One region of the Pseudomonas sp. ChxA genome, then DNA from elsewhere that is predicted to be linked to it. Evidence: predicted binding sites of a transcription regulator. Region 1 holds the regulator's gene; each other region holds the start of a gene.
What was found. Region 1 encodes FliA, which starts transcription of late flagellar genes. Its sites were predicted from a motif close to CTAAAGTTTNNNNNNNNNNNGCCGNTAA; they were not measured.

Region 1 (8,132 bases):
CGCAAGCGCGTGGTGTTGATCGACACGGCCGGCCTGCAGGCCAGCGACCCGGCACTGCGCATGCAGCTCGAAAGCCTGGCCGGGCGTGGCATCAAGTCGAAAAATTACCTGGTGCTTGCAACCACCAGCCAGAAACAGGTTCTTACCGCTGCCTACCACAGCTACAAACGCTGTGGCCTGGCCGGTTGCATCCTCACCAAGCTCGACGAAACCGCGAGCCTGGGCGAGGTGTTGAGCCTGGCGATCAGTCATGAGTTACCGGTTGCCTACCTGACCGACGGGCCGCGGATCCCGGATGATTTACATCTGCCGCGCCGTCATCAGTTGGTCAGCCGTGCTGTCAGCGTGCAAATGCAAGAAGAGCCTAGCGAGGAAGCGATGGCCGATATGTTCGCCGACCTTTACCACAACCCGGCTAAACGGGTGGGGTGAGGCAGGATGAACACCGTGAAATGTATCTACATCGATGGTCTGCAAGCGATTCACGCGGCCAAGCCATGTAGCCTGCGTCTAAGCAAGACAAGGTAAAGAAATAAAATGGGCAGCATGCATCCCGTACAGGTGATCGCGGTGACCGGCGGCAAAGGTGGCGTCGGGAAAACTAACGTGTCAGTGAATTTGTCCCTGGCCCTGGCAGAGCTTGGCCGTCGCGTCATGCTGCTGGATGCTGACCTGGGCCTGGCGAACGTCGACGTTCTGCTGGGGCTGACACCCAAACACACCCTGGCCGATGTGATCGAAGGCCGCTGTGAGCTGCGCGATGTGCTGTTGCAAGGCCCCGGTGGCATTCGCATCGTGCCGGCTGCCTCAGGCACCCAGAGCATGGTGCACCTGAGCCCGGCGCAGCATGCCGGCCTGATCCAGGCGTTCAGCGACATCGGCGACAACCTCGACGTGCTGGTGATCGACACCGCCGCCGGGATCGGCGAGTCCGTGGTCAGCTTCGTGCGCGCAGCCCAGGAAGTGCTGCTGGTGGTGTGCGACGAACCCACCTCCATCACCGACGCCTATGCCCTGATCAAGCTGCTTAACCGTGACTACGGCATGAACCGCTTCCGCGTGCTGGCCAACATGGCTCAAAGCCCGCAGGAAGGGCGGAATCTGTTCGCCAAGTTGACCAAGGTCACGGATCGCTTCCTCGATGTCGCCTTACAATACGTGGGCGCAGTTCCCTATGACGAGTGTGTGCGCAAGGCTGTGCAAAAGCAGCGTGCAGTCTATGAAGCGTTCCCTCGTTCGAAGTGCGCACTGGCGTTCAAGGCTATTGCCCAGAAGGTCGATACTTGGCCGTTGCCTGCCAACCCGCGGGGGCATCTGGAGTTTTTCGTCGAGCGATTGGTGCATCAGACGAGCGCAGGACCGGTGCTATGACATCCAGCGGCTACAACCTTTACAAAAAGTCGGCACGTGACAGCCAGGGCGAACTGATCGAGCGCTATGCGCCTTTGGTCAAGCGCATTGCCTATCACTTGTTGGCACGCCTGCCTGCCAGTGTGCAGGTTGAGGATTTGATCCAGGCCGGCATGATCGGCCTGCTCGAAGTGTCGACCAAATACGACGCGAGCAAGGGCGCGAGTTTCGAGACGTATGCGGGTATCCGTATACGGGGTGCGATGCTCGATGAAGTGCGTAAAGGGGATTGGGCGCCGCGTTCGGTACACCGCAATACGCGCATGGTCAGTGACGCAATTCGCGCAATTGAAGCAAAAACCGGTCGTGACGCTAAAGATCATGAAGTTGCGGCCGAACTCCAATTGAGTCTCGACGATTACTACGGGATTTTGAACGATACCTTGGGCAGCCGCCTGTTCAGTTTCGACGACCTTTTGCAGGACGGCGAACATGAAGGGCTGCACGAGGACGGCGCGAGTGCACATCTCGAACCGTCGCGTGACCTGGAAGACGAACGTTTCCAGGGGGCGTTGGCGGAAGCGATTGCCAATTTGCCGGAGCGTGAGCGACTGGTGTTGGCGCTGTACTACGACGAAGAGCTGAACCTCAAGGAAATCGGTGAGGTCCTGGGGGTCAGCGAATCGCGTGTCAGCCAGCTGCATAGCCAGTGCGCAGCCCGCTTGCGGGGGCGATTGGGAGAGTGGCGCGCGCGCTGACAGGCAGTGTGGGGACACTGCAGACGCTACCGCGAAGGCTTGATGCTTTTGCGGGTGTGTGCCGTGGTGCCCTGGGCAGTCCTTTTTGTGTAACGCCTGTTGATTGAAATGGCGCGTCCAGGTGCTGGGCGCGTTTAAGACTGCTTGGAGGTCGAATTGGACAAGAACATGAAAATCCTCATCGTTGATGACTTCTCAACGATGCGGCGGATCATAAAAAACCTGTTGCGTGACCTTGGGTTCACCAACACGGTCGAGGCGGATGACGGCCTGACGGCGATTCCGATCCTCAACAGCGGGAGCATCGACTTTCTGGTAACCGACTGGAACATGCCGGGCATGACCGGTATCGACTTGCTGCGTCACGTGCGCGCCGATGAAAAACTGCGCAGCTTGCCTGTGTTGATGGTGACCGCCGAAGCCAAGCGTGAACAGATCATCGAAGCCGCCCAAGCCGGGGTTAACGGTTACGTGGTCAAGCCATTCACTGCGTTGGCCTTGAAAGAGAAGATCGAAAAAATCTTCGAACGCATCCACGGCTGATGTCACCACGGGGGAGCTATGGAGCATAAAGAAACGTCACAGGGAGACTTTGAGTCGACCCTGAAAAAACATGCTCACCAGTTGGTCGAAAGCCTTGAAAAAGGCCACTTCGGCGACGCGGTGCAGTTGATCCATGAGCTTAACCAGACCCGTGACCGCGGCCTGTATCAGGAAGTGGGCAAGCTCACACGCGAGCTGCACAGTGCAATCGTCAATTTCCAGATTGATCCGCACATGCCCCAGGCCGAAGAAATTTCGCAGATCACTGATGCCACCGAACGCCTGTCCTATGTGGTCAGGCTGACTGAGGCGGCGGCCAACCGCACCATGGACCTGGTGGAAAACGCCACGCCGCTGGTCAATGGCATGGCCACCGAAGCACACGCGCTCAGCGTTGACTGGGGCCGTTTCATGCGCCGGGAAGTGGGGGCTGAGGAGTTTCGTGAATTGGCGCGTCGGGTCGACGGCTTTCTGTCGCGCAGCGAACAGGAAAACCGCACGGTGGCCAGCAACCTCAATGACATTCTGCTGGCCCAGGATTACCAGGACCTCACCGGTCAAGTGATCAAGCGCGTGACCCAACTGGTCACCGAAGTGGAAAGCAACTTGCTCAAATTGGTGCTGATGGCCGGCCAAGTCGACCGTTTTGCCGGCATCGAACATGACCGCGCAGCGATCCTCTCGGAAAAAGATCCACAAAAACATCTCGCCAAGGGTGAAGGTCCGCAGATTCATGCCGATAAACGTGAAGACGTTGTGTCAGGTCAGGATGACGTAGATGACCTGTTATCCAGTTTAGGCTTCTAAGGAGCACCCACATGAGCTTCGGCGCCGATGAAGAAATCCTTCAGGATTTCCTTGTAGAGGCCGGCGAAATTTTAGAGCAACTGTCCGAACAACTGGTCGAGCTGGAAAGCCGACCGGATGATGCGAACCTGCTCAATGCAATTTTTCGCGGTTTTCACACTGTAAAAGGGGGCGCCGGCTTCCTCCAGCTCCATGAGCTGGTGGAGTGCTGTCACATCGCCGAGAACGTGTTCGACATCCTGCGCAAGGGTGAGCGCCACGTCGACTCGGAACTGATGGACGTGATTCTCGAAGCATTGGATGCGGTCAACGGCATGTTCAGTGAGGTGCGCGAACGTGCGCCAATCACGGCTGCCACGCCGGAGCTGTTGGCTGCGCTGGCACGCCTGGCCGAACCTGCCGATACCTCGGTTGCGCCGGTCGCCGCGCCTGAGCCTGTGGTTGAAGCCGAGCCGGATGTGACCGACAGCGAGTTCGAACAGCTGCTCAACTCCCTGAGCGCGGTGAAGGCCGAAGCTGAAGCACCGCAAGCGGTGGCTGCGCCTGCCGTGCCGACCAGCGAAGACATTACCGACGCAGAATTCGAATCGCTGCTCGACCAGTTGCACGGTAAAGGCCAGTTTGCGCCGGACGCCGTGGCAGTTGCTGCTGAGTCGGCAGCGCCTGTCGCGCCTGCCGCGTCTACAAGCACTGACATAACCGACGACGAATTCGAAGCACTGCTCGACCAACTGCATGGCAAGGGCACGTTTGCCGCCGAAGCCTTGCCGGAAGTCGCCGCCATCGCGGCCGCACCTGCTGCCAGCGCCGCGCCTGCCAGCGTTGAGCCTGGCGCTGACGGCCTGATCTCCGATCACGAATTCGAAGCGCTGCTGGACGAGTTGCACGGCAAAGGCAAGTTCTCCGAAGTGGCCCCGGCCGCCGCGGCGACCGCCACGCCGATGGCCGCCAAACCTGCGCCGGCCAAAGCCGCCGCGCCTGTGGCTGCCAAGCCTGCACCGGCACCGGCTGCCGCACCTGCGCGTGCCGCAGCGGCGCCGGTAGCGGAAAAACCTGCGAGTGAAGCCGAAACCACCGTGCGGGTTGATACCGCGCGCCTGGACGACATCATGAACATGGTCGGCGAACTGGTGCTGGTGCGTAACCGCCTGGTGCGCCTGGGCCTGAACAGCGGCGACGAAGCCATGCAAAAGGCCGTGTCGAACCTCGACGTGGTTACCGCTGACTTGCAGACCGCCGTGATGAAAACGCGCATGCAGCCGATCAAGAAAGTCTTCGGCCGCTTCCCGCGTCTGGTTCGCGACCTGGCGCGCCAGCTCAAGAAAGAAATCAACCTGGAACTGGTGGGTGAAGAAACCGACCTCGACAAAAACCTTGTCGAGGCCCTGGCCGACCCGCTGGTCCACTTGGTGCGCAACGCCGTCGACCACGGCGTCGAAACCCCGGAAGAACGCGAAGCCGCGGGCAAGTCCCGCAATGGCAAGGTGATTCTGGCGGCCGAGCAAGAGGGCGACCATATCCTGCTGTCGATCACCGATGACGGCAAAGGCATGGACCCGGCAATTCTGCGCAATATCGCGGTCAAGCGCGGCGTGATGGACAAGGATGCTGCCGACCGCCTGACCGACACCGAATGCTACAACCTGATCTTCGCCCCGGGCTTCTCGACCAAGACCGAGATTTCCGATGTGTCCGGCCGTGGCGTGGGCATGGACGTGGTGAAAACCAAGATCAGCCAGCTCAACGGCTCGATCAACATCTACTCGACCAAGGGCCAGGGCTCCAAGATCGTGATCAAGGTGCCGTTGACCTTGGCGATCATGCCGACCCTGATGGTGATGCTGGGCAACCAGGCGTTCGCCTTCCCGCTGGTCAACGTCAACGAGATCTTCCACCTCGACCTGTCACGCACCAACGTGGTGGACGGCCAGGAAGTGGTGATCGTGCGCGACAAGGCGTTGCCACTGTTCTACCTCAAGCGCTGGCTGGTGGCCTCGGCCAAGCATGAAGAGCAGCGCGAAGGCCATGTGGTGATTCTGTCCGTGGGCACCCAGCGCATCGGCTTCGTGGTCGATCAACTGGTAGGCCAGGAAGAAGTGGTCATCAAGCCTTTGGGCAAAATGCTGCAGGGAACCCCAGGCATGTCGGGTGCGACCATCACCGGTGACGGTCGGATCGCGCTGATTCTTGATGTTCCGAGCATGCTCAAGCGTTACGCCGCTCGGCGTATTTGATTCTGGTGGGGCATCAAAGGTAGTGCCTGCCCCGCCTAACGGAGTGTTTATGGCAGTCAAGGTCCTGGTGGTGGACGATTCGGGTTTCTTCCGCCGCCGCGTCTCGGAAATTCTTTCCGCCGATCCAACCATCCAGGTGGTCGGTACGGCCACCAACGGTAAAGAGGCGATTGATCAAGCCATTGCGTTGAAACCGGACGTGATCACCATGGACTACGAGATGCCGATGATGGATGGCATCACCGCAGTCCGACACATCATGCAGCGCTGCCCGACCCCGGTGTTGATGTTCTCCTCGCTGACCCACGAAGGCGCCCGGGTAACCCTGGATGCGCTGGACGCGGGTGCGGTGGACTTCCTGCCGAAGAATTTCGAAGACATCTCGCGCAACCCTGACAAGGTCAAGCAGATGCTGTGCGAGAAGGTCCACAGCATTTCGCGCAGTAACCGTCGCAGCCTGTTCAGTGCGCCGGCGCCTGCGCCAGTTGCCGCGCCAACGCCGAGCACCTCGACGTTTGCGCGCCCGGCACCGGCACCGATAGCCCGGCCTGCGGTGGCGCCGGTGCGTGCCCCGGCTCCGAGCGCACATTCGCCTGCACCCAAACGCAAAGCCTACAAGCTGGTCGCCATTGGTACGTCTACCGGCGGCCCGGTGGCCTTGCAGCGCGTATTGACCCAACTGCCGGCCAACTTCCCGGCGCCGATCGTGTTGATCCAGCACATGCCGGCCGCCTTCACCAAGGCCTTTGCCGAGCGCCTGGACAAGCTGTGCCGCATCAGCGTCAAGGAGGCCGAGGATGGTGACATCCTGCGACCTGGCCTGGCGCTGCTGGCACCGGGCGGCAAGCAGATGATGGTCGACGGCCGTGGCGCGATCAAAATCCTGCCGGGCGACGAGCGCTTGAACTACAAGCCGTGCGTGGATATCACCTTCGGCTCGGCGGCCAAGTCCTACGGCGACAAAGTTCTGGCGGTGGTACTCACCGGCATGGGCGCCGACGGCCGTGAGGGCGCACGCCTGCTCAAGCAGGGCGGCAGCGCGATCTGGGCGCAGGACGAAGCCAGCTGCGTGATCTATGGCATGCCCATGGCCATCGTCAAGGCGGACCTGGCCGACGCTGTTTATAGCCTGGACGACATCGGCAAACATCTGGTGGAGGCCTGCCTCTGATGGATGTCTTGAGCCTGATTGGCATCACCATGGCGTTTGTCGCGATTATCGGCGGCAACTACCTCGAAGGCGGCCACCTCGGCGCCTTGGCCAATGGCCCGGCGGCGCTGATCGTGATTGGCGGCACGGTGGGCGCGGCGTTGTTGCAGTCGCCGCTGAGCTCGTTCAAGCGCGCCATGCAGATTCTGGTGTGGATCATCTTCCCGCCGCGCGTGGACCTGCCGGGCGGCATCGACCGTGTGGTCAACTGGAGCCTCACGGCGCGCAAGGAAGGCCTGCTGGGCCTGGAAGGCGTGGCCGATGCCGAGCCCGACAGCTACGCGCGCAAAGGCTTGCAACTGCTGGTCGACGGCGCCGAACCCGAGGCGATTCGCAGCATCCTTGAGGTGGACTTCTACACCCAGGAAAGCCGCGATATCAACGCCGCCAAAGTCTTTGAAAGCATGGGCGGCTACGCGCCGACCATCGGCATTATCGGTGCGGTGATGGGCCTGATCCACGTGATGGGCAACCTGGCCGACCCATCGCAGCTGGGCAGCGGCATTGCCGTGGCGTTTGTCGCCACCATCTACGGCGTGGCGAGTGCCAACCTGGTGTTGTTGCCGGTGGCCAGCAAGCTCAAATCGATCGCCATGCGCCAGTCGCGTTACCGCGAGATGTTGCTGGAAGGCATCTTGTCGATCGCCGAGGGCGAGAACCCGCGCTCCATCGAATTGAAGCTTCAGGGCTTCATGGATTGATGGCCATGCACATCGACCCGTGGCCAGTGAGCTTTATGCGGCGAGCGAGCTTGCTGTGTCGAGCGAGCTTGTTGTGTCGAGTGAGCTTGTTGTGGCAAGTGAGCTTGTTGTGGCGAGTGAGCTTGCTCACGCTGGGCTGCGAAGCAGCCCCAAAACCATACACCGCAATCCGCCTGAACAAACGCATTGCCTGGAGTGGGGCCGCTTCGCGCCCCAGCGCGAGCAAGCTCGCTCGCCACAGTGAAGCGGGCCACAGTAAAGCGGGCACCAGTGAAGCGGGCCACAGTAAAGCGGGCACCAGTGAAGCGGGCCACAGTAAAGCGGGCACCAGTGAAGCGGGCCACAGTAAAGCGGGCACCAGTGAAGCGGTCCACAGTAAAGCGGCCACCAGCAAAGCGGGCCACACTGAAGTGGCCAATAGGCGTCAGGGAGGTATCTGCCTGTGAGCCGTCGCCGCCGCGAGCCTGAAGAGCACGTCAACCATGAACGCTGGCTGGTGTCTTACGCCGACTTCATCACCTTGCTGTTC
Region 2 (8,132 bases), 2.0 Mb from region 1:
CTTACCAAACCGATGCAAACTCCGAATACCTACAAGTGCCGAGCATGGGAGACACACGGCGGGTGCTAACGTCCGTCGTGAAAAGGGAAACAACCCAGACCGTCAGCTAAGGTCCCAAAGTTATGGTTAAGTGGGAAACGATGTGGGAAGGCTTAGACAGCTAGGAGGTTGGCTTAGAAGCAGCCACCCTTTAAAGAAAGCGTAATAGCTCACTAGTCGAGTCGGCCTGCGCGGAAGATGTAACGGGGCTCAAACCATACACCGAAGCTACGGGTATCACGTAAGTGATGCGGTAGAGGAGCGTTCTGTAAGCCTGTGAAGGTGAGTTGAGAAGCTTGCTGGAGGTATCAGAAGTGCGAATGCTGACATGAGTAACGACAATGGGTGTGAAAAACACCCACGCCGAAAGACCAAGGTTTCCTGCGCAACGTTAATCGACGCAGGGTTAGTCGGTCCCTAAGGCGAGGCTGAAAAGCGTAGTCGATGGAAAACAGGTTAATATTCCTGTACTTCTGGTTATTGCGATGGAGGGACGGAGAAGGCTAGGCCAGCTTGGCGTTGGTTGTCCAAGTTTAAGGTGGTAGGCTGAGATCTTAGGTAAATCCGGGATCTTAAGGCCGAGAGCTGATGACGAGTTAACTTTTAGTTAACGAAGTGGTTGATGCCATGCTTCCAAGAAAAGCTTCTAAGCTTCAGGTAACCAGGAACCGTACCCCAAACCGACACAGGTGGTTGGGTAGAGAATACCAAGGCGCTTGAGAGAACTCGGGTGAAGGAACTAGGCAAAATGGCACCGTAACTTCGGGAGAAGGTGCGCCGGTGAGGGTGAAGGACTTGCTCCGTAAGCTCATGCCGGTCGAAGATACCAGGCCGCTGCGACTGTTTATTAAAAACACAGCACTCTGCAAACACGAAAGTGGACGTATAGGGTGTGACGCCTGCCCGGTGCCGGAAGGTTAATTGATGGGGTTAGCTAACGCGAAGCTCTTGATCGAAGCCCCGGTAAACGGCGGCCGTAACTATAACGGTCCTAAGGTAGCGAAATTCCTTGTCGGGTAAGTTCCGACCTGCACGAATGGCGTAACGATGGCGGCGCTGTCTCCACCCGAGACTCAGTGAAATTGAAATCGCTGTGAAGATGCAGTGTATCCGCGGCTAGACGGAAAGACCCCGTGAACCTTTACTATAGCTTTGCACTGGACTTTGAATTTGCTTGTGTAGGATAGGTGGGAGGCTTTGAAGCGTGGACGCCAGTCTGCGTGGAGCCAACCTTGAAATACCACCCTGGCAACTTTGAGGTTCTAACTCAGGTCCGTTATCCGGATCGAGGACAGTGTATGGTGGGTAGTTTGACTGGGGCGGTCTCCTCCTAAAGAGTAACGGAGGAGTACGAAGGTGCGCTCAGACCGGTCGGAAATCGGTCGTAGAGTATAAAGGCAAAAGCGCGCTTGACTGCGAGACAGACACGTCGAGCAGGTACGAAAGTAGGTCTTAGTGATCCGGTGGTTCTGTATGGAAGGGCCATCGCTCAACGGATAAAAGGTACTCCGGGGATAACAGGCTGATACCGCCCAAGAGTTCATATCGACGGCGGTGTTTGGCACCTCGATGTCGGCTCATCACATCCTGGGGCTGAAGCCGGTCCCAAGGGTATGGCTGTTCGCCATTTAAAGTGGTACGCGAGCTGGGTTTAGAACGTCGTGAGACAGTTCGGTCCCTATCTGCCGTGGACGTTTGAGATTTGAGAGGGGCTGCTCCTAGTACGAGAGGACCGGAGTGGACGAACCTCTGGTGTTCCGGTTGTCACGCCAGTGGCATTGCCGGGTAGCTATGTTCGGAATAGATAACCGCTGAAAGCATCTAAGCGGGAAACTAGCCTCAAGATGAGATCTCACTGGGACCTTGAGTCCCCTGAAGGGCCGTCGAAGACTACGACGTTGATAGGTTGGGTGTGTAAGCGCTGTGAGGCGTTGAGCTAACCAATACTAATTGCCCGTGAGGCTTGACCATATAACACCCAAGCAATTTGTTTCTCGAGAGAGCATCAGATTGCGGTGTGTGAAGACGAGATGAACCGAAAGTTCGACGCTCACAAAACACCGAAAGCTATCACATACCCAATTTGCTGAAGCGAAGCCGACTGGCTACGACTCAGTACCCGAATTTCTTGACGACCATAGAGCATTGGAACCACCTGATCCCATCCCGAACTCAGTAGTGAAACGATGCATCGCCGATGGTAGTGTGGGGTTTCCCCATGTGAGAGTAGGTCATCGTCAAGATTAAATTCCGAAACCCCTGATTGCTAACGCAATCAGGGGTTTTGTTTATGTAGAAGTCCATGAATTTCACCGGCACGTTGCAAGCGCAACGGACTGGTACACAGAATTTCTTGACGACCATAGAGCATTGGAACCACCTGATCCCATCCCGAACTCAGCAGTGAAACGATGCATCGCCGATGGTAGTGTGGGGTTTCCCCATGTGAGAGTAGGTCATCGTCAAGATTAAATTCCAAAACCCCTGTCTGCTAACGCAGACAGGGGTTTTGTCGTTTAGGGGGGATAATAATGCCCTGGCTGCAGACCGCCCACGTATACATCTGGGCCGGACAAAGGCACCTGACGACACCCACAAAAAAGCCGGCACCTGTAATCAGGTGCCGGCTTGTCAGAAGCTATAACGGATCAGAACTGATAGCTGACCGTCGCACTGACATTACGCTCTTCGCCCAGGTAGCAGAAGTTCAAGCTGGCACACGAAGCCACATAGCTCTCGTTGGTCAGGTTGTTGGCATTGAGCCTTACATCCACACCCTTCAAGCCGACCTTGCCCAGGTCGTACCCTACTGAAGCGTCAAACAACGTGTAGGCGGGCACCTTCATGGTGTTCTCGGCGTCCGCCCAGCTGTACCCCACATATCGCACCCCAGCGCCAAGTCGCAAGCCGTCCAGGGCTGTGCTATTAAATTTGTAGTCCGCCCATACCGACGCCATATGCCGAGGCGCCTGGGTTGGCGAGTTGCCTTTGTTTTCGATCAGATTGTCGGCGGAGCTTAAAGTACTCACCATCGACTTGGAGTATTTGATGTCGGTAAAGGTATAGCTGCCTAGAAGCTTCAGGTTATCGGTCAGTTGCACATGGGCTTCCAGCTCCAGCCCCTGGGAACGGACAGCGCCTACAGCACGATAGAAGTTTTCCTGCGGCAACTTGGTGGCCAGGTTCTCCTGGTCGATGCGAAACCACGATGCGGTAAACAGGTTGTCGGTTCCTGGCGGTTGATATTTCAAACCCGCCTCCCACTGTGTCCCGTTAGTCGGTGCCAGCGGGTTACCCGCACTGTCGGAATAGGAGTTCGGGTTGAAAGACTCCGAGTAGCTGACATACGGCGCCACGCCGTTATCAAACAGGTACAACGCCCCCGCCCGACCCGTCAGTTTGGTACGTTTGTCGCTGATCTGCGTACCCACAGGTCGACCCGCTTCAGCGATGCGGTTTTCATCCGACGTCTCTACCCAGTCCTGGCGCAGTCCCAGGGAGAATCGCCATTTATCCATTTCAATCAGGTCTTGAAGATAAACGCCTGTCTGCTCCAGTCGTCGCAGATAACTGGTCAGGTTGGCATTGCTGATCGCCGAATTGCCATAGACCGGGTTAAACGCGTTGATCGGTTGCAGTGAACCACTGGTCCAGTCCACCACTGTTTTACGCCGCTGATAATCCGCGCCCATCAGCACCGTATGTTTGGTTGCTCCGGTAAAAAATTCCGCCTGCAGCATATTGTCGATAATGAACGCATGCAGCTTTTCATCACCGCCGGAGTAATAGCGGTTCAGCTCATTGCTGGTTGGTGTGGTCCAGCCATAGGCATACACCTGGTCCAGCTTCACCTTGGAGTCGAGATAGCGGAAGTTTTGTCGCGCAGTAAATACATCGTTGAAGCGATGTTCGAACTGATAGCCAAACGACTGCTGGTCACGCTTGTACCCATCTACCCCCGGCTCGCCTTCGAAAAAGTGATTGGAGATACGCTGGCCATTGCGCTGGTGCAGTGCGCCGTCCGCCGGCATACCACCGTGATAACCACCCTCAGGGTCGTGCTGCAAATAGGCTTGCAGCGTCAGCGAAGTGTCTTCGGTAAAGTCGATGCTCACTGTCGGCGCCAGTGCGTAGCGTTTTTCTTTGGCATGGTCGAATTGTGTGTCGGACTTATCCGCCAGCCCGGTCAGCCGATAGGCAACGCGCTTGTCATCGTCCACCGGCCCGCTGAGATCAAAACCCATCCCGCGTTGCCCGTTGCTGCCGACTGTCGCTTGCACTTGATGGTAGGGCTCGTACAGCGGCTTCTTACTGGTCAGTGCAACCAGACCTCCAGGCGAGCTGCGCCCGTACAGCACAGAAGACGGCCCCTTAAGAATGTCCACGCGTTCAAGAAAGTACGGGTCCACCTGCATGGTGCTGTAAGTACCGCTGTCCCCCATGGACTTCAAGCCATCCAGGTAGATGTTGTCGACCGAGCCATCGTTGAAGCCGCGCATCGCCACATAGTCATAGCGATGGGTTGCGCCATAGGGGTTGGTCAGCACGCCAGGGGTGTAACGCATGGCTTGTGCCACGGTCTGAGAGCCCTGGTCGTCCATCTGCTCACGCGTCACTACGGAGACGGTTTGCGAGGTTTCCAGCAGTGCGGCACTGGTCTTCGTTGCGATCTGGCTGTGCGTCGCGTTGTAGCCGTCCATGCTGCCCAGCGCATTACCCAGGGCGAAGCCTTTGATGTCGGTGGTGGGCAACGTCAGCGTGCTGTTATGCGGCAGCGACTGCAAGACGAAGCTGGTGCCGTCCTGTGACGCAGCCTGCAATCCCGAGCCATCAAGCAGATGATTCAGGCCCTGCTCAGCGGAGTACTCACCGCGCAGCCCTGGCGACTCCAGGCCCTGAGTCTGCGCTGGCGTGCTGGCAAGCGTAATACCCGCCTGGCGGGCGAACTGATTGAGCGCGTCGCTCAGCGAGCCGGCAGGGATGTCGTAGCGCTGATGAATGCGCTCGCTGCCCGCTTGCGCAGCCATGCCAACCAGCGGAACCGCGCCCATGCCCATTGCCGTCGACAGTAATGCTACGCGTATGGCCTTGGCCAAAAGAGGGTAGGAGGAGTCTGGTGAATCGTTGAGAAAACGCACAGTCATGATCAAGGTCCGTAGAGGCCAGTAAGGCAGATAAAGAGGCTTACTGTCTAAGCCGGACTCCCGGAAAAAAGCCGCCAAAAAAACCTGAAAAAAGTCAGGCCAGACGTTCCAGGCTCACCCACCAACGTGTGCGATAGCGCACTTGAACGGGCAGTGTTTGCGCAACGATCGCCAGCAACTTGTCGGTGTCTTCCAAGCGGAAAACCCCTGATAGCCGCAAGTCGCCGATAGCCGCCGCACAGCCCAGGTAACCCTGGCGGTAGCGCCCCACTTCCGACACAAAGTCAGCCAGGCGCATGTCTCGCGTCACAATCAGCCCATCGGCCCAGGCGCCCATGTCCATGGTCAGCGGCGCAGACAGCGCGGCGTGCGTCTGGCTGATCAGATAGGTTTCCCCTGTGTGTACTTGCGTCGCCAAGCCATCGGCCGTATGCGGTGAATGGATAGCTACATTGCCGCTGACCACGCTCAAGCGTGTGCAATCGTTGTCTTGGCGCACGCTAAAGTGCCCATCGATGCCTTCGAGCAAGCCGTGTCGAGTGTGTACCAGCAAAGGCTCTGAACAGGGCGAGCCGCAGGTCACCAGAATTTCCCCGCGCAGCAAGGTGATCAGGCGCTGCTGCGCATTGAAGGCGAGGTTCACCGCACTGTCGGTGTTGAGTTGCAGGCGTGTGCCGTCGGGTAATTGCACGCTGCGCCGCTCGCCGGTAGCGGTCGCGAAATCGGACGTCCAACGCTGCCAGCCGGTCATGTCCCGGCTTATCCACGCCGCCGACCCGACCAACACAACACCAGACAATACCTTCAGTGCCCGTCGTCGGCCCAAGCCTTGTGCGACGTTTTCCAGTGCCGCATGCGCCCCAGGAATCGCCGCCATCTGGCTGTTCAATTCCCGTTGTAACGCCTGTACCCGTTGCCAAGCCAATTCATGGTCATGGTGAGCTTCACGCCAATGCTCACATTGCGCATGCAAGCGCTCATTCGCACGGTTGTTACGCAGGCGTAGCGCCCAACTGATCGCCTGTTTGACCACCTGCGGGTCTGGCCCGGAGCGCGCGGTGTTATCCATGGGCGTCAGGTTTCATAGCGCAGGACATAACAGTGATACAGCCCTTCAGCGATGTACCGCTCTACCGAGCGCAGCGACACGCCCATCTGCTGTGAGATCTGGTGGTGAGTCAGGCCATCGCACTGCGCCAGTAAAAATGCCTTACGCACCTTGGGCTTTAACCCGTCCAATAGACGGGCGACGTCCTCCAGTAGCTCCAACACCAACGCACGCGCTTCGGCGCTGGGTGCCAGCGCTTGCGGCAAGTGGGCGATGGACTCCAGGTAGGCCCGTTGGATTTCTTCGCGGCGCCAATGATCAATCACCAGGCCCCGGGCAATGGTGCGCAAAAAAGCACGCGGCGCCTTGAGCTCAAAGCGTTCGGTTTTTTGCAGCAGGCGCACGAACGTATCCTGCGCCAGGTCCGCAGCATCGGCGGCATTGCCCAAGCGACTGCGCAGCCAGGTGTTGAGCCAGTTGTGGTGGGTGCTGTAAAGCGTGTGTACAACACTTTCGCACGCAATGTAGTCAGTAGAGGGCATTCACACAGGCCTGGCCAAACGTTACAAATGATAATTAGTCGCATTGTCGGGGAGGCAGGAAAAATTTGCAACGCCGAACCCTGAGCGTCTACCGCTGGTCGGTTTCCTACTCAAAATAAGGATGCTTCTCACAAACTTCTAAGATTTCTCTTGGCGTGGCCGAAAGCCTGACGAGCCATGCGTGCACCGAAATAGAGCGGCCGTAGAGTCCGCCTATCCCGTTACATGGAATGTTCCACTCGGCACGCTCACCCCCCTTTGGCAAAAGAAGTCGATGAAATGAATCTCAAGTTCAGTCATAAAATTCTACTGGCCGCGTCAGGCGTCGTGGTTCTGGCCTTCGCGCTATTTACCCTCTACAACGATTACCTGCAGCGCAGCACCATCACACAAAACCTTGAGTCGTCTATCCAACAGTCGGGCGAACTCACGGCCAGCAGCGTGCAGAATTGGCTCAGTGGCCGCATCCTGGTCCTCGAAAGCCTGGCGCAAAACGTTGCTCACCAAGGCAGCGCTGCCGACCTGCCGGGGCTGGTCGACCAACCCGCGTTCACCTCGAACTTCCAGTTCACCTATGTCGGCCAAACCAACGGTGTATTCACCCAGCGCCCTGACGCCAAGATGCCCGACGATTACGACCCTCGTCAGCGCCCTTGGTACAAGCAAGCAGTAGCCGCCGATAAAACCATGCTGACTCCGCCATATATGGCGGCCGTTGGCGGGCAAATCGTGACCATTGCCCTGCCGGTCAAAAAGAACGGCGAACTGCTCGGTGTAGTGGGCGGTGACCTGAGTCTGCAAACGCTGGTGAAAATCATCAACTCGGTGGATTTCGGCGGTATTGGCCATGCGTTCCTGGTCAGCGCCGATGGCCAGGTCATCGTCAGTCCCGACCAGGACCAAGTGATGAAGAACCTCAAGGATATCTACCCTGGCACCAGCCTGCGTATCGAGAAGGTCAGCCAGGACGTTGTGCTCAACGGCCAGGACCGTATTCTGTCATTTACCCCGATCAGCGGTTTGCCGGGGGCGGATTGGTACATTGGCCTGTCGATCGACAAAGACAAAGCCTACGCTCCACTGAGTAAATTCCGTACATCGGCACTGATCGCCATGTTGATCGCCGTAGTGGCCATCGCCGTACTGCTCAGCCTGCTGATTCAAGTGCTGTTGCGCCCGCTGACCACCATGGGCGTGGCCATGCAGGACATCGCCCAGGGCGAAGGCGATTTGACCCGCCGCCTGGACGTGACCAGCAAAGATGAGTTCGGCGAAGTGGGCAGTGCGTTCAACCAGTTCGTCGAACGTATCCACGCTTCTATCTCCGAAGTGTCTTCGGCTACGCGTCAGGTGCACGAC
Region 3 (8,132 bases), 1.2 Mb from region 1:
GTATCGCCGCCTGTTGGTACGGCGGTGCTCAACGCCTGGCAGAAGTGCTGCGCGCGCAGTGCAGCCAACGTCCTGAGCCCCATGCGCTGGCGCATCTGGGCGCGGTCGACAGCGTGCTCAATAGCGCCGCCTGTGTACTGCGCGACGCCGCTGAGCAGATCGACCGCGACCCTCGCGCCGATGCGCGGCAACTGGCCCAACAGGCACGGGCGTGCATCGAGGATACCGTCGAACAGGTCATGCACCATGTCGGTCGCGCGGTGGGCGCCGGGCCTTATTGCAAAGATCCGCACTTCGCCCAATTGATCGCGGACTTACCCGTGTATGTACGCCAAAGCCACGCCGAGCGCGACCTGGCGGCGTTGGGAAAGCTGGTGGCGGACGAACCCACAGGGAGGTGGCTGTTATGAAACCCAACCCGATCGTTGGCCAGGGCACGCCGTTACATCAATGGCAGGGTTCAGCCCATATGGCCCAATTGCCGCACATCAGTGTTGAGCAGTTGGTACCCGCTGGGCACCGCGCCGTGATCATTGCTCCGCACCCGGACGACGAGGTGCTGGGCTGCGGCGGCCTGCTGCAAGGCCTGGCCATGCTCGACCGGCCGATCCAACTGATTTCCGTCACCGACGGCAGCGCCAGCCATCCAGGCTCCAGGCGCTGGCCAGTCGAGCGCTTGAGCATCGTGCGCCCGCAGGAGTCGGCCCAGGCCCTGCACCGTCTCGGCATGCCACTGCACAGTTTGCAGTGGCTGCGCGCAGGCTTTGCCGACAGCCAGGTGGCGGCCCGTGAAGATGAGTTGAGCGCGTTCATAGAGCGCTATCTCAAGCCCACCGATGTGGTGTTCACCACCTGGCGCGAAGACGGGCATTGCGACCATGAAGCCGTTGGCCGCGCCAGCGCCAAAGCGGCGCAGGCGGTAGGTGCGACGCTCTACGAGTTGCCCGTTTGGACCTGGCATTGGGCAACACCTGAGGACAGCCAAGTGCCGTGGCACCGTGCGCGCAAGATCGCGCTGACACCTGAAGCCGTGGCGCGTAAACGTCACGCCATTCATGCCTTTGCCAGCCAGTTGGAGGGCGACCCGCAGGTGGGCCTGGCACCGGTGCTGGCACCCTTTGTGGTGGAGCGTTTGCTGCAACCTTTTGAAGTGGTGTTTGTATGAGTGTGGCCACGCCCTATTTTGATCAGTTGTTCGCCGGTAATGACGACCCATGGGCCTTTCGCCAGCGCTGGTACGAACAGCGCAAGCGCGCGCTGACCCTGGCCGTGCTGACCCGGACCCATTACACGTCGATCTTTGAACCCGGTTGCGCCAACGGTGAGCTGAGTGCCGAGTTGGCCGCGCGCTGCGACCGCCTGGTGTGTTGCGACACGGCCGCCGCTGCCGTGGCGCTGGCGCAAGCCCGCTTGCTGGGGTTTGCCCACGCCCAGGTGCATCAAAGCCGTTTACCCCAGGAATGGCCGTACGGCCAATTCGAACTGATCGTGTTGAGCGAGCTTTGCTACTACCTTGACGCCGACGATTTACAGCGCCTGATCGACTGCGCCCTCAAGGCACTGACCGACAACGGCCAACTGCTCGCCTGCCACTGGCGCCCGCACATCGACGGTTGCCCGCAAACGGCCGAACAGGTGCACGAAATGCTCGCGCAACGCCTGGGCATGGCCCACCTCGTCCAACATCACGACAGTGACTTTCTACTCGACCTGTGGAGCCGTGACGGCACCTCGGTCGCCACCCATGAGGGCTTGCGATGATCGGCATTCTGATCCCGGTGCATAACGAAGAAGCGCTGTTGGGCGAATGCCTCAAAGCCGCGATGATTGCCGCCAGCCACCCAGGTTTGCTCGGCGAACCTGTGCAGATCCTGGCCGTGCTCGACAGCTGCAGCGATGGCAGCGCGGCGATTGCCCAGGCGTATCCGGTGCAGTGTCTACAAGTGCAAGCACGTAATGTCGGGCACGTGCGTGGGGTGGGTGCGCGGCATTTGTTGAACCAGGGCGCGCGCTGGATTTCGTGCACCGACGCCGACAGCCGTGTCGCCCCCGATTGGCTGGTGGCGCAACTGGCCTTGGGCGCCGATGCCGTGTGCGGCACGGTAACAGTGGATGCCTGGAGCGAAGGCTTCGACGCAGCGGCGCAGATCCGCTACACCCAAGCCTACGAAGCCCGCGACGGCCATCGACATATTCACGGTGCCAACCTGGGCGTGAGTGCCGCGGCGTATGTGCAGGCAGGCGGCTTCGAGCCATTGGCCTGCCACGAAGATGTGCAACTGGTGCGCAACCTGGAGCGCTGCGGCGCTTCCATCGCCTGGAGCCACACGCCCCAGGTGATTACAAGTGCGCGCCTGGACTGCCGCGCTCAAGGCGGTTTTGGTGATTATTTGAAGAGCTTGATGCAGGCCACCTGAATATTTCGACCTTGCAAGATGTAAAAACGCCGAATCCTTGACTATGCTGAAATCGCCTTGCTGGTCATCCAGGGTTGGATGGCCGCAGTTCATCGCAGCGGAGCCTGTGCTGAGTACAAGAGCGTCGTCCCGTCAACGGGGTACGACCCGGCATCATTTGACAAGGACGTGACACCGATGAAATCTGCCTCATTAAGCGAGGGCCGTCGCGGCCCTGCGCAAATCTGGAACAGTGCCCCGCAGTTGGCGCAAATCCCCTTTATCAAGCCCTCCTCCCTGGTGCCACGCGGTGCGCGCGTAGTGGTCATCGCGCCTCACCCCGGCGATGAGGTGCTGGCGTGTGGCGGTTTATTGCAACTGCTCAGCACCCTCGACCACCCGCTGCAACTGATCTCGATCACCGATGGCAGCGCCAGCCACCCAGGCTCGAATGCTTGGCCGGCAAGCCGCCTGAGTGTGATCCGGCCGCAGGAAAGCGCCGAGGCGCTGCGGCGCCTGGGCATGCCGCTGCACAGCCTGAAGTGGATTCGCGGCGGCTTTTGCGACGACGCCCTTGCCGCCCGCGAACAACCCATGAGCCAGTTCATTGCCCGCTACCTGCAAGCGGGTGACGTGGTGTTCACCACCTGGCGCCACGACGGCAAGGACGACCATGACGCCGTCGGCCGCGCCAGCGCCAAAGCCTGCCAGCTCACCGGCGCGCGCCTGTATGAACTGCCGATATGGGCCTGGCACTGGCCGGTGCGCGAAGGCTCGGTGATTCCCTGGTATCGCGCGCGCAAGGTACGGCTGGACAGCTGGAGCGTTGCGCGCAAGCTGCACGCCACCCATGCGTATGCCAGCCAATTGGTCGGCGACCCGGAGATCGGTTTGGCGCCCATGCTTGCCCAGGAGTTACTGGAGCGGATGCGTGAGCCCTATGAGATCGTGTTTGCCTAGAGACAGCTTATGTATCGCACTGTGTACAGCACCCTTCGCGATACACAGTGTTTAACCCGCGCCCATTTCTGAAACACAGCCGATACAGCACGACGTTCAACTGAGCACCCGGCACCCATCAAGCCCAAGGAGGCTCGCCATGCACGCTCAGTTGAAACGCCACCCACTTTTCCTGGCCTTTGCCCTGTTGCCATTCGCGGCCATGGGCATGGCCCATGCCGAAATGCCTGAACCGCAAACCCCGGCACCGCAGCATCAATCGGCGTTCGGGACGCTCAAGCACATCAAGGCCGGCCTGCTGGATGTGGCCTACGCCGAGGTCGGCCCGGCCAATGGCCAGGTAGTGATCCTGTTGCATGGCTGGCCCTACGATATCGACAGCTACGCCAACGTCGCCCCGCTGTTGGCCGCCAAAGGCTACCGCGTGCTGATCCCGTATGCGCGTGGGTATGGCGATACGCGTTTTCTGTCGGATAAAACCTTACGCAATGGTGAACCGGCGGCGCTGGCCCAGGACGTGATCGATTTCATGGACGCGCTGAAGGTCCAGCAAGCGGTACTGGGAGGTTATGATTGGGGCGCGCGCTCAGCAGATATCGTCTCGGCGCTGTGGCCGGAGCGGGTCAAGGCGTTGGTGTCGGTCAGTGGCTACCTGATCGGTAACCAGGCCGCCGGCAAAAACCCGCTGCCACCCAAAGCGGAATTGCAGTGGTGGTACCAGTTCTACTTCGCCACCGAACGCGGCGCCGCCGGTTACCAGAAAAACACCCACGACTTTGCCAAGCTGATCTGGCAGACCGCCTCACCGAAATGGGCCTTTGACGAGGCCACCTTCGAGCGCAGCGCCAAAGGCCTGGACAACCCCGATCACGTGGCCATCACCGTATTTAACTATCGCTGGCGCCTGGGCCTGGTGCAGGGCGAAGGGCAATACGCTGCGCTGGAGCAAACACTCGCGCAGTCGCCGAGCATTGGCGTGCCGACCATCACGCTTGAAGGCGACGCCAACGGTGCGCCGCATCCATTACCCGAGGACTACGCCAAACGCTTTACCGGCAAATACCAGTTCCGTCTGGTGAACGGCGGCATCGGCCATAACCTGCCGCAAGAAGCGCCGGCGGCGTTTGCCAAGGCCGTGATAGACGCTGACCAGCTGTGACGGGGTCTAGCCATGTGCCACCCTGGAAAATGTGAAATTTTTGTTAACTATCTCTCCCCAAAGGCTTTTTTGCTTCAGCCTGATCTGCCACACTAATGCGAATAATTATCAACAGATTTATTATTCGCCAGGGACGGCGTTCAGGGGAGACTCCGTTTCATGTCTGTGCAACTTCATGTTGGCAAAGCATTTACACCCAGTTTGATGGCGTTGGCGGTTTGTCTTGCCACCTCACCTGCGGCCTTCGCCGCCGACGCGCAACAGCCGCCAGAGGTGGTTGAGCTGGGTGCGACGCAGATCAACACCGAGCAAGTCCTCGGTGCGACGACTGAAGGCAGCCAGTCCTACACCACCGGCTCGATGGCAACCGCGACCAAACTGCCGCTTACCCTGCGTGAAACCCCGCAAGCGGTCACGGTGATTACCCGTCAGCGGATGGACGACCAGGCGATGACCAGCATCAACGACGTGGTAAAAGCCACGCCGGGTCTGTTCCTGAACTTCTCCAGTGGCCCTGGCCGAGAAGCCTATACCTCACGGGGTTTCGACATCGACAACCTGATGTATGACGGCATCCCCACTGGCTATAACGGCGTTTCAGTCGGCGCCCAGCCAAACCTGGCAATGTTCGACCGCGTCGAAATCGTGCGCGGTGCCACCGGTTTGGTGACCGGCGCCGGCAACCCTTCGGCGGCCATCAACCTGATACGCAAGCGACCACTCGACGAGCAGAAGGTCACCCTCACCGGCGCCGCCGGCAGCTGGGATGACTACCGTGGCGAGCTGGATGCCTCCAGCCCACTCAATGACAGTGGCACTTGGCGCGGCCGGGTTGTGACCTCTTACCGTGACGCCAATGGGTTTATCGATAAAGCCAAGGAAGACCACGGCTTGTTCTATGCCGTCACCGAGGCAGACCTCAGCGAAGACACCACCCTGACCCTCGGTTTCTCGAACCAAAAGGACAAGACCAATTACTTCTGGGGTTCTTCGATGGTCGGCCAGGACGGCCATCACTTGAACCTGCCGCGCTCCTACAACCCAGGGACCCCATGGGAGAACAAGGACCAGGAAATCAACACAGTGTTTGCCGAACTACGTCAGCGCCTGGCCAACGACTGGAAACTGCAGATCAACGCCAACTACGCAGAACAGGATGCGCTCTTTTCGGGCTCCTACCAGTCGCGCTGGGTCAACAACACCCTGGCGCGCACGGTTTACCAGGCCTCTTACGATGAAAACCAGGCCGGCGTCGACGCCTTCGCCAGCGGCCCCTTCCAGGCCTTCGGGCGGACCCATGAATTGGTGGTCGGCGCCAGCCGCCGCATCTATGACATGACCACCCACAACTACAGCCCGTACAACTTGAACTGGCCGCTGACGGCGGGCAAACCGGACTTCGTCCACACCACCAACGACCGCGATGTCACCACCCAGGACGGTGTCTACCTCACCACACGCCTGAGCCTCGCCGACCCGTTGAAGCTGATCCTCGGCGCCCGTCTGGACTGGTATGACTACGATGCCCATGGCAGCAACGATGGCGATTACCATGTCACGCGCAACCTCACCCGCTATGCCGGTCTTATCTACGACCTGGACGATCATCACTCGGTGTATGTCAGCTACAGCGACATCTTTACCCCGCAGAGTGACAAGGACAGCTCCGGCACACCGCTCAAGCCGATTGTCGGCAAGAACTATGAGGTCGGTATCAAGGGCGAATACCTGGGCGGCGCATTAAATGCGAGCGTCGCGCTGTTTCGTGTAGACCAGGAAAACCGTGCCGTGGCGGTCGTGGTACCGAACTGCCCGCAGGCATCCTGCGCGGTAGCCTCAGGCGAGATTCGCAGCCAGGGTATCGACATGGAACTGCAGGGCGCATTGACCCCCAATTGGCAGGTTGGCGGCGGCTACACCTATGCACGCACCCACACCATCAAGGATGACGCCAACCCGCAAAATGTTAACAAACAGTTCGACACCGACGTTCCCGAACACCTGTTCAAACTGACCACTAGCTACCACTTGCAGGGCGCACTGGAAAACCTCCGCGTGGGCGGCAACATCTCCTGGCAGAGCCGCCTGTATAACGACTTCCAGGTCGCCGACGGCAGCACTTACCGCCTCAAGCAAGGCGCCTATGCCGTGACCGACCTGATGGCTGGCTACAAGGTCAACCAGCATCTGGACCTGCAGCTCAATGCCAACAACATCTTTGATCGCACGTATTACAAGTCCATCTCCAACTCCGTGAGCTACGGCGGTGATTCCTACGGCGCACCGCGCAATATGATGGTGACCGCCAAATATAGCTTCTGATCCTGCTTGTATCTTCGGTCGCCCGCTCGGGCGGCCGTTCTTAAGTCTTCCTACTCACTGCCGATAACGGTTTGTTACACCTGAACCGGCAAAAAAACCTGATACCTGCTTTGCTTTTTACCGGCGGCCCATCGTGGCACGCCGCATGCTTTGTTCCTGGCTCGACCACATGGAGTAAGAGTGAATGCCCGCACGCGCCCGCTTCCTGGAGCACTACCGCAAAGCCGACCGCATCATGCTGGCGTTGATCTGGCTGATGTTTTTATTCTCCCTGGGCCTGGCCTTCTGGCACGACACTTGGCTGCAAGCCGTGATCGTCGGTGGTGGCGCCAGTGTGGTGCTTACGCTGCTCTATCGCGCCCTCGGTGGCACCCGATTAATGCGCTGTTTGCTCGGCGCCGGCCTGATGGTCATGGCCGCGCTGCATATCAACCAGGCGCAGGGCTTGATCGAAGCGCACTTCGGGATTTTCGCGCTGCTGGCGGTGCTGACGTTTTACCGCGACTGGCTGCCGATCCTCGTCGCAGCGGTGACCATCGCCGTCCACCACGTTGTGTTTCACGCATTGCAGCATCAAGGTTTCCCGGTATTTGTGATGGACCATCATGGCGGCTGGAACATGGTGTTCGTGCACGCCTTTTACGTCGTGATGGAGACCATCGCCCTGCTCTACCTCGCCATTCATAGCCAGGCCGAGGCTGTCGAAAGCCAGGAAATGCTGGAAAAAATGCTCGCCGTGACGTCCCAGCTCACGGTAGAAACTGCCCATAGTGAAGGCAAAACGCACGTGTCCCTGGCCAAGCGTTTCGACCATTTCCTGCAACAGCTCACCCACCTGATCGATGGCGTTACCCGTGACTCCCACGGTCTCGGCCAACTTGGCCAGGCGTTGGCCAGCGCCAGCGGCACCCTGGAAACCGGCGCACGCCATCAGTTGGCGGAAATCAACCAGATGACCGGCTCCATGCAGCGCATGGAAGACGCCACCGCCCATATCACCCAGCACGTCGAGCACGCAGTGGAACACGCAGGCCAGGCCCGCGAACAGATCGTGCGCGGCCAGCAAAGCGTCGGCCGTGCCCAACATGAAATCACCCAACTGGCCTCACGCATCGACGGCACCAACCAAACCGTACAAGGCCTGGCCACCCAGGCCGAACAGATCGGCTCGGTACTCGAAGTGATCAGCAGCATCGCTAACCAGACCAACCTGCTGGCGCTCAACGCCGCTATCGAAGCCGCCCGCGCCGGCGAGCAAGGCCGAGGCTTTGCGGTGGTCGCCGACGAGGTCCGCA

Region 2: the regulator FliA is predicted to act here: its motif matches at 6,912-6,939, upstream of P5706_RS00450 (methyl-accepting chemotaxis protein).
Region 3: the regulator FliA is predicted to act here: its motif matches at 6,877-6,904, upstream of P5706_RS14800 (methyl-accepting chemotaxis protein).

What each region holds. Positions count from the first base shown of each region.
Region 1 covers NZ_JARPMK010000001.1:2,082,386-2,090,517, forward strand. The annotation lists gene flhF (flagellar biosynthesis GTPase FlhF) at 1-432, shown strand, start outside; gene fleN (flagellar synthesis regulator FleN) at 538-1,371, shown strand; gene fliA (RNA polymerase sigma factor FliA) at 1,368-2,108, shown strand; gene P5706_RS09315 (chemotaxis response regulator CheY) at 2,277-2,651, shown strand; gene P5706_RS09320 (protein phosphatase CheZ) at 2,670-3,458, shown strand; gene P5706_RS09325 (chemotaxis protein CheA) at 3,470-5,692, shown strand; gene P5706_RS09330 (protein-glutamate methylesterase/protein-glutamine glutaminase) at 5,742-6,863, shown strand; gene P5706_RS09335 (flagellar motor protein) at 6,863-7,603, shown strand; gene P5706_RS37015 (pentapeptide repeat-containing protein) at 7,585-8,007, opposite strand; gene motD (flagellar motor protein MotD) at 8,046-8,132, shown strand, end outside.
Region 2 covers NZ_JARPMK010000001.1:88,954-97,085, forward strand. The annotation lists rRNA gene P5706_RS00420 (23S ribosomal RNA) at 1-2,010, shown strand, start outside; rRNA gene rrf (5S ribosomal RNA) at 2,167-2,282, shown strand; rRNA gene rrf (5S ribosomal RNA) at 2,392-2,507, shown strand; gene P5706_RS00435 (TonB-dependent siderophore receptor) at 2,688-5,183, opposite strand; gene P5706_RS00440 (FecR domain-containing protein) at 5,278-6,252, opposite strand; gene P5706_RS00445 (sigma-70 family RNA polymerase sigma factor) at 6,258-6,773, opposite strand; gene P5706_RS00450 (methyl-accepting chemotaxis protein) at 7,053-8,132, shown strand, end outside.
Region 3 covers NZ_JARPMK010000001.1:3,330,315-3,338,446, reverse strand. The annotation lists gene P5706_RS14835 (acyl-CoA dehydrogenase family protein) at 1-410, shown strand, start outside; gene P5706_RS14830 (PIG-L deacetylase family protein) at 407-1,165, shown strand; gene P5706_RS14825 (SAM-dependent methyltransferase) at 1,162-1,761, shown strand; gene P5706_RS14820 (glycosyltransferase family 2 protein) at 1,758-2,417, shown strand; gene P5706_RS14815 (PIG-L deacetylase family protein) at 2,595-3,356, shown strand; gene P5706_RS14810 (alpha/beta fold hydrolase) at 3,496-4,515, shown strand; gene P5706_RS14805 (TonB-dependent siderophore receptor) at 4,675-6,837, shown strand; gene P5706_RS14800 (methyl-accepting chemotaxis protein) at 7,022-8,132, shown strand, end outside.